DNA from 2 places in the Priestia sp. SRI_019 genome. Region 2 is predicted to be linked to the other one. Evidence: riboswitches for the same ligand, from Rfam matches in the RefSeq annotation. Region 2 holds a riboswitch; the other holds the start of a gene.
The links. Region 2 has a riboswitch for FMN ahead of ribE (riboflavin synthase). Riboswitches for the same ligand answer to the same signal wherever they lie in the genome.
Positions count from the first base shown of each region.

Region 1 (3,430 bases), on a different contig from region 2:
AATACGTAAATCTCCAAGTACTTTTCCTACATTTCCAATAACTCCGGGCTGATCACTGTGACGGATATAAAGAAGATGTCCTTCCGGATAAAAATCAATATCAAACGAATCAATATTAACAATTCGAGGTCCATAGCCTGCTATATAGGTGCCCGTAATGGTAAATGTACGCTGTTCGCCTGTTACGGTAACGTCAATCATATTGGAATATCCTTGCGTATCTTCCGATGTTTTTTCACCAAATGTAATTCCTCGTTCTTTGGCAATCATAGAAGCGTTGACTTCGTTAACAGGTGAGTCGATACGATGAGTTAAAAAGCCTGATAATAAGCTCCGTGTAATATAAGTGGTTTCCAAATCCGTCACTGTGCCTCCGTAGGAGATAGAGATATGCTGAACAGGTTCTCGCATGCATTGAGATAAAATAGCTCCCATTTGTTTAGTAAGGCTCGTAAACGGCTGAATTTTTTCAAAAACTTCTTTAGAAAGCGTCGGTAAATTAATGGATGAGCTTACAGGATTACCTTCTAGAAAACGCAAAACATCATGTGCCACGTCTTCAGCAACGTTAAGCTGGGCTTCTTTTGTAGAAGCTCCTAAATGGGGAGTTGTAATAACTTGATCAAAATGTAACAAAGGGTTATCAATCGGCGGCTCAACTTCAAATACGTCAATAGCTGCACCTTGAACATGGCCAATTTCTAGATAATGAACTAGGGCTTTTTCATCAATGATCCCGCCGCGTGCACAGTTTAATAAAAACACGCCCTTCTTTGTTTTGGCTAACGTGTCATGATTCAGCAATCCCTTTGTTTCTTTCGTAAGGGGAGTGTGCACGGTAATAACATCCGCTGCTGCTAGTAATTCATCCAGGGATAATAGTTCTACGCCTAGCTTTTCAGCTCGGGAAGATGTTAAAAAAGGATCGTAAACGTGAACGCTCATATTGAAGGCTTTTGCGCGTTTGGCAAGCTCTGAGCCAATTCGTCCAAATCCGATAATGCCCAGGTGTTTGCGATTAAGCTCTGTTCCAACAAATGCTGAGCGGTTCCATTCGCGCGCTTTAACTGAAGCATTTCCTTGGGGAATATGCCGAAGCAAGCTAGCCATCATAGCAAATGTATGTTCCGCCGTTGAAATGGTATTTCCGTTCGGCGCATTAATAACGACAACCCCTCGTTTGGTTGAGGCTTCAATATCAATATTATCGACACCTACTCCAGCACGGGCAACAATTTTTAAATTCGGCATTTTTGCCAGCAAATCCTCTGTAACCGTCGTAGCACTCCGTACTAAAAGCGCATCGTACGTATGCAAATCATTCTCAACTTCTTCAACTTTTTTTCGCGTAAGATTCACATGAGGAGCTTCAAGTAGTGGAGCAAGACCTTCATTGCTAATTGAATCAGCTACTAATACATTATACATGACGTGAACATCTCCCTTGGATTTTACTATCATCAAATATTTGATAATTTACCATGTTAAAAAAATTCTGTCAATTATATTTTTCAAACTTTACGATTAGTTATCAAATACGCCATTATAAACGTAAAATTGAAACTATAAATATGTCATATTGCTGTTTGTTATGCACTTATTTCCTTATTTTACATATAAAAACAGAAATGAAGTTTATAAAATACATCAAATTAATAGGAATTAAAGAACTTCTTTATTTACTTTTAATTCGAGATAACATATAATAAATTCATAATTAAATATTGGTCTATCTTCGGGGCAGGGTGAAATTCCCGACCGGCGGTAAAAAACAAATTGTTTTGAGCCCGCGAGCTTATATGTAATACATACGAGCAGATTTGGTGAAATTCCAAAGCCGACAGTACAGTCTGGATGGGAGAAGGTGGAGGTTCAGCGTTCAAAACCTAATGTGATGAACGTTTATTAAATATGCCTGCCATGTCTCCTCTCAACGAATCATTTGTTGGGAGGTTTTTGCGTGGGGATATAAAGTTGAACCTTTCTTCTTTGAAGAGTGGATCACAAAGAAGGAGAGAGGCAAGATGCAACAAAGTAAGAAAACTCAAAAGCTGGTCATACTAGGAATGTTAAGTAGTATTGCTTATATTTTAATGATGATTAATTTTCCAATTCCTGGATTGCCTCCGTTTTTAACAATTGATTTTAGCGAAATTCCTGCACTCGTAGCAGCACTTGTATTTGGACCGATGGCTGCTGTTATAGTAGAAGGAATAAAAAATTTATTGAATTATTTAATTCAAGGAAGTGCTACAGGGGTTCCAGTTGGTCAAGTGGCGAACTTTGTGGCTGGTTTGCTGTTCGTTCTTCCTGTATCATATATGTTCAACCGATTTAAAACGGCTAAAGGCGTAACGATAGGTTTGGTTACGGGTACGGTGGTAATGACGGTACTCATGGCTGTCTTAAATTATTATGTCTTCTTACCAGCGTATACAATCTTCTTGCAATCGCCAGAAATGTCTAGTGAACAAGCACGTCAATATATCGTTGCAGGTATTTTGCCGTTTAACTTAATAAAAGGAGCAGCAACAGGGGTTATCTTTGTCTTATTGTTTTCAAAAATGAAGCAATGGATCACACGTCGCATTGCTGTTTAATTCAATCGCTCTCCCGGTGAGAGCGATTTTTATATATAAAAAAACCTGCAGCATGTACACTACAGGTTTGCTCAATACTTATTCGAATTTATTAGCGTCGCCTTCGAATTTTTCATCCGCTACGCGAATTGAATCCGTAGGGCAGCCTTCCATTGCATCCATCATATCATCTTCTAGATCTTCTGGAATTTCTACTACACCTTGGTTATCATCTAATGTTACGAATGCAATACCTTCATCATCATAATCATAAATGTCTGGTGCTGCTGCTCCGCAAGCGCCGCATGCGATGCAAGTATCTTTATCAACAATTGTATATTTTGGCATAACAAGACCTCCTGTAAAGTGTTCGAAAATTTCTCATTATATAATCTCTTCGCGAATCAAGAGTGAAATTTCTCCTTATTCATTGTAAAATGATTTATAAAACTTTTCAATAGAAAAGTCACTGAGAATGCTTATCAAATCAAGGTTTCTTCACTTACCCAAACGTTTTGATACATAAAGGAAAGAGCTGAAAAGCCTTTATCTCACATGCTATTGGTCACTTTTGGTACAATGAATGAGAAAGGAAGTTGACACCTTTGAATTATATTCAAGTTAGCATTTTATTTTGTATAAAACAGTTAAAAGGTGAGCGAACCGCCTATGGTATTTATCATTTATTAACAGGTAAAAAGTCAGCTCAAACGATTCAAGACGGAAAATTTTTTGGAATTTCGTTTCTTTTTCAGTCATTTGTTTACTTAGATAAACGGTCTTTTGAAACCTGCGTTGCATATTTAAAAGAACAGCAGTATATTGAAGAAACTGAAAATCAAAAGTATGTG
Region 1 covers NZ_JBYCZN010000001.1:522,924-526,353, forward strand. The annotation lists gene serA (phosphoglycerate dehydrogenase) at 1-1,428, opposite strand, end outside; FMN riboswitch at 1,728-1,870, shown strand; gene AC2YJL_RS02725 (ECF transporter S component) at 2,025-2,600, shown strand; gene AC2YJL_RS02730 (ferredoxin) at 2,679-2,927, opposite strand; gene AC2YJL_RS02735 (YpbB family protein) at 3,185-3,430, shown strand, end outside.
Region 1: linked by a shared signal. The riboswitch ahead of AC2YJL_RS02725 (ECF transporter S component) and the one ahead of ribE (riboflavin synthase) in region 2 are both predicted to bind FMN.

Region 2 (3,430 bases):
TTGTATATAATTGAAACATATTTTTTTAAATAGAAAGAATACTTATTTAATAATTTATCTGATTTTTAGAAATTATACAACAGTAAATTGTGAATTTCCAGCAAATATTGAGGAAAATTTAAAAGCTAAAGGGAAAATATCCGTATATTTTGTTTGAAAATGACTATTATGTTAGGGGTTAAGGAGTTTATTGTGAGAAATACAAAAAGAAAATAAAAAAGAAAAAATAAACGAAAAGGTACAAGCGCCGGGATATGCGTAGATTTACACGTAAAAAGGCTCGTCTTTTTTTAACCGTTTCTACATATAGTGAACTATGAAGGGTAGAAGGGTGATGGGCATGAAAAGGTGGAAACTCACGCTGCAGGTTGCTGCTACGTATGTAGGCACCGTTGTAGGAGCCGGTTTTGCAACAGGCAAGGAAATCGTTCAATTTTTTACACAGTACGGGGAACTTGGAATGGTTGGAATTTTGGTCAGCGGCTTGTTTTTTATTTGGCTAGGTTCGAAAATGATGCTGCTTTCGCACGCAATAGGGGCTTCTTCTTATCAGCAGCTTAATACATATTTATTTGGTGATGTGCTTGGAAAAGCGGTAAACGGCGTAATGATTGTCATTTTATTTGGAGTAACTTCAGTCATGCTAGCGAGTACGGGAGCAATAGGAAAAGAACAGTTCGGGCTGTGGCCTCCTGTTGGGATGATTTTTACAATTGTTTTAACTTATATATTTATCGCAAGAGGAATTAACGGTATTTTAATGGTTAATTCTCTTGTTGTGCCGATGATGCTTTCATTTGCTTTTATCATCTTTGTGCCAAATATCAGCTATTTCTCACTGATTCAAACGAAGCCGGATTTAATGCTCGTCACGCAGTGGAAGTGGGCGGTTAGTCCCTTTTTATATATTTCCCTAAATCTAGCTTTGGCTCAGGCCGTTTTGGTTCCATTAGGAAGCTCCGTGAAAGATAGGAGCGTGATTAAAAAAGGGGCCGTAATTGGAGGATGTGTACTTACGTTTATGCTTGTTTCTACTCATCTTGCCCTTTCCAATTTGCCTTATTCATTTCAACTTGATATTCCGATGAGTGCCGTTGTTAAAAATATCTCAGCGTGGGTGAATGTTTTATTTACGGTAGTTGTGTTAGGGGAGATTTTTACTACATTGATTGGAAATGTATTTGGAATCGCTAAGCAGCTTCAGTCATTTCTTCCCCTGAATGACAAACAAGCTTTTGCGTTTATTATCTTGGCTTGCTTTATTATTGGGCAATTCGGATATGCCCAGCTTCTTGAGTTTTTGTATCCGATATTTGGCTATATTGGACTAGCTTTTGTATGGATGCTATGTATTAAAAAAGAAAAAATAAGCTAAAAGCTGGATTTTAAAGAATAGATGTGAAAAAACGAAGTTAAATGATGTGACAAGTCGATTTTACTTTGCTATAATGTAAAACAAATGAGACTCTAGCAGTCGAATATATTATCCTTCGGGGTCGGGTGTAAGTCCCAACCGGCGGTGATAAAGCGTATGCTTTTAAGCCCGTGACCCGTTTTCATATGATGTATGTTAGCGGTGGATCTAGTTAAAATCTAGAGCCGACAGTAAAAGTCTGGATGGGAGAAGGATCAGGAAGCACAGTTGTTTTTTTGTGTTGAATTAATAAGGGACACGCTTGCCTTTTTTAAAGCTACCCTTGTTTTTGTACACAAAATATAACTGTTTATTTCGTATACAATTAGCGGAATTTTGCATAGATAAAACTGATTCAGCTCAGCCGACCCCTTGGACATTTGTTCAAGGGGCTTTTTTATTTTCAGTGGTTGGGGGAAAGATAAATATGAAAAAAAAGCAGCTGCTATTTCAAAACGGTATAAGAAGTTGGAATAGCGCCAAAGCAGGTGAAGAAAATGTTCACAGGTATCATTGAAGAAATTGGAAAAATAAAACGTATTCAAAAGGCCACAGAAGCAATTGTTCTTACGATTGATGCGAAGACCGTGTTAGAAGATGTGAACTTAGGGGACAGTATTTCAGTTAACGGCGTGTGTTTAACCGTAACGGCTTACTCTCAAAATGAATTTACGGTCGATGTCATGCCGGAGACGATTAAAGCAAGTACCCTTCAGCTTCTAACCGTTGGATCACGTGTTAACTTAGAGAGGGCGATGGCTGCAAATGGCCGGTTTGGAGGGCATTTCGTTAGCGGACACGTTGATGGAATTGGAACCATTGTCAGCAAAACACGCAAAGGAAATGCCTTTTATTATGAAATTCAAGTCGATCCTGAACTTCGTGAATTTATGATGTTAAAAGGATCTGTTTCCGTAGACGGAACAAGTCTTACTATTTTTGATGTCAGCAACCAATCATTTACTATTTCTCTTATTCCTCATACGGTGCTTCACACGGTCGTTGGAGACAAACAGCGAGGAGACAAAGTGAATATCGAATGCGATATGTTAGCTAAATATATGCATCAGATGATGACAAATAAGTCAACCCCTGGGGCCTCGAATCGTTCAGGTAACATGAAGGATTTATTGCAGCAGCATGGTTTTACAAATTAACAGTGAGGTGAAAGAGATGTTTCATAAAGTAGAAGAAGCCATTGAAGAGTTAAAAAAGGGAAAAGTGGTTATTGTATGCGATGATGAAGATCGAGAAAACGAAGGAGATTTTATTGCATTAGCCGAAAAAACGACGCCTGAGGTTATTAACTTTATGGCTACTCATGGAAGAGGATTAATTTGTACACCTGTTAATGAAGAAATTGCACATAAATTGAATCTTCACCCGATGGTAGCGAACAATACGGATGTACATGGAACAGCATTTACAGTAAGTATTGATCATATTTCAAGTACAACAGGTATCAGTGCATACGAACGCTCTGCTACCGTTATGGCTCTTGTGAATGAAGCGACGGTAGCAAGTGATTTTCAACGCCCAGGACATATTTTCCCATTGATTGCAAAAGACGGGGGCGTTCTCCAGCGTGCAGGTCATACAGAGGCTGCTGTTGATTTAGCAGTATTAGCAGGAGGAAAGCCTGCGGGTGTTATTTGTGAAATTATGAATGAAGATGGAACAATGGCACGCGTACCGGATTTAACAAAAATTGCAGAGCAATTTGATTTAAAAATGATCACAATAAAAGATTTGATTGCCTACCGCCGCAAACATGACCAGCTTATTAGCCGTGAAGTAGAAGTGAGCTTACCTACTGCATTTGGTGAGTTTAAAGCTGTAGGATATACAAATAAACTTGATAATAAAGAACATGTGGCTCTTATCAAAGGCGATATTGATCATAATAGCCCCGTTCTCGTTCGCGTTCACTCTGAGTGTTTGACTGGAGATGTGTTTGGTTCTGAACGCTGCGACTGCGGTCCTCAGCTTCACGCAGCTCTTACGCAAATTGAAGAA
Region 2 covers NZ_JBYCZN010000002.1:1,406,914-1,410,343, reverse strand. The annotation lists gene AC2YJL_RS17420 (YkvI family membrane protein) at 341-1,375, shown strand; FMN riboswitch at 1,483-1,633, shown strand; gene ribE (riboflavin synthase) at 1,912-2,571, shown strand; gene AC2YJL_RS17410 (bifunctional 3,4-dihydroxy-2-butanone-4-phosphate synthase/GTP cyclohydrolase II) at 2,588-3,430, shown strand, end outside.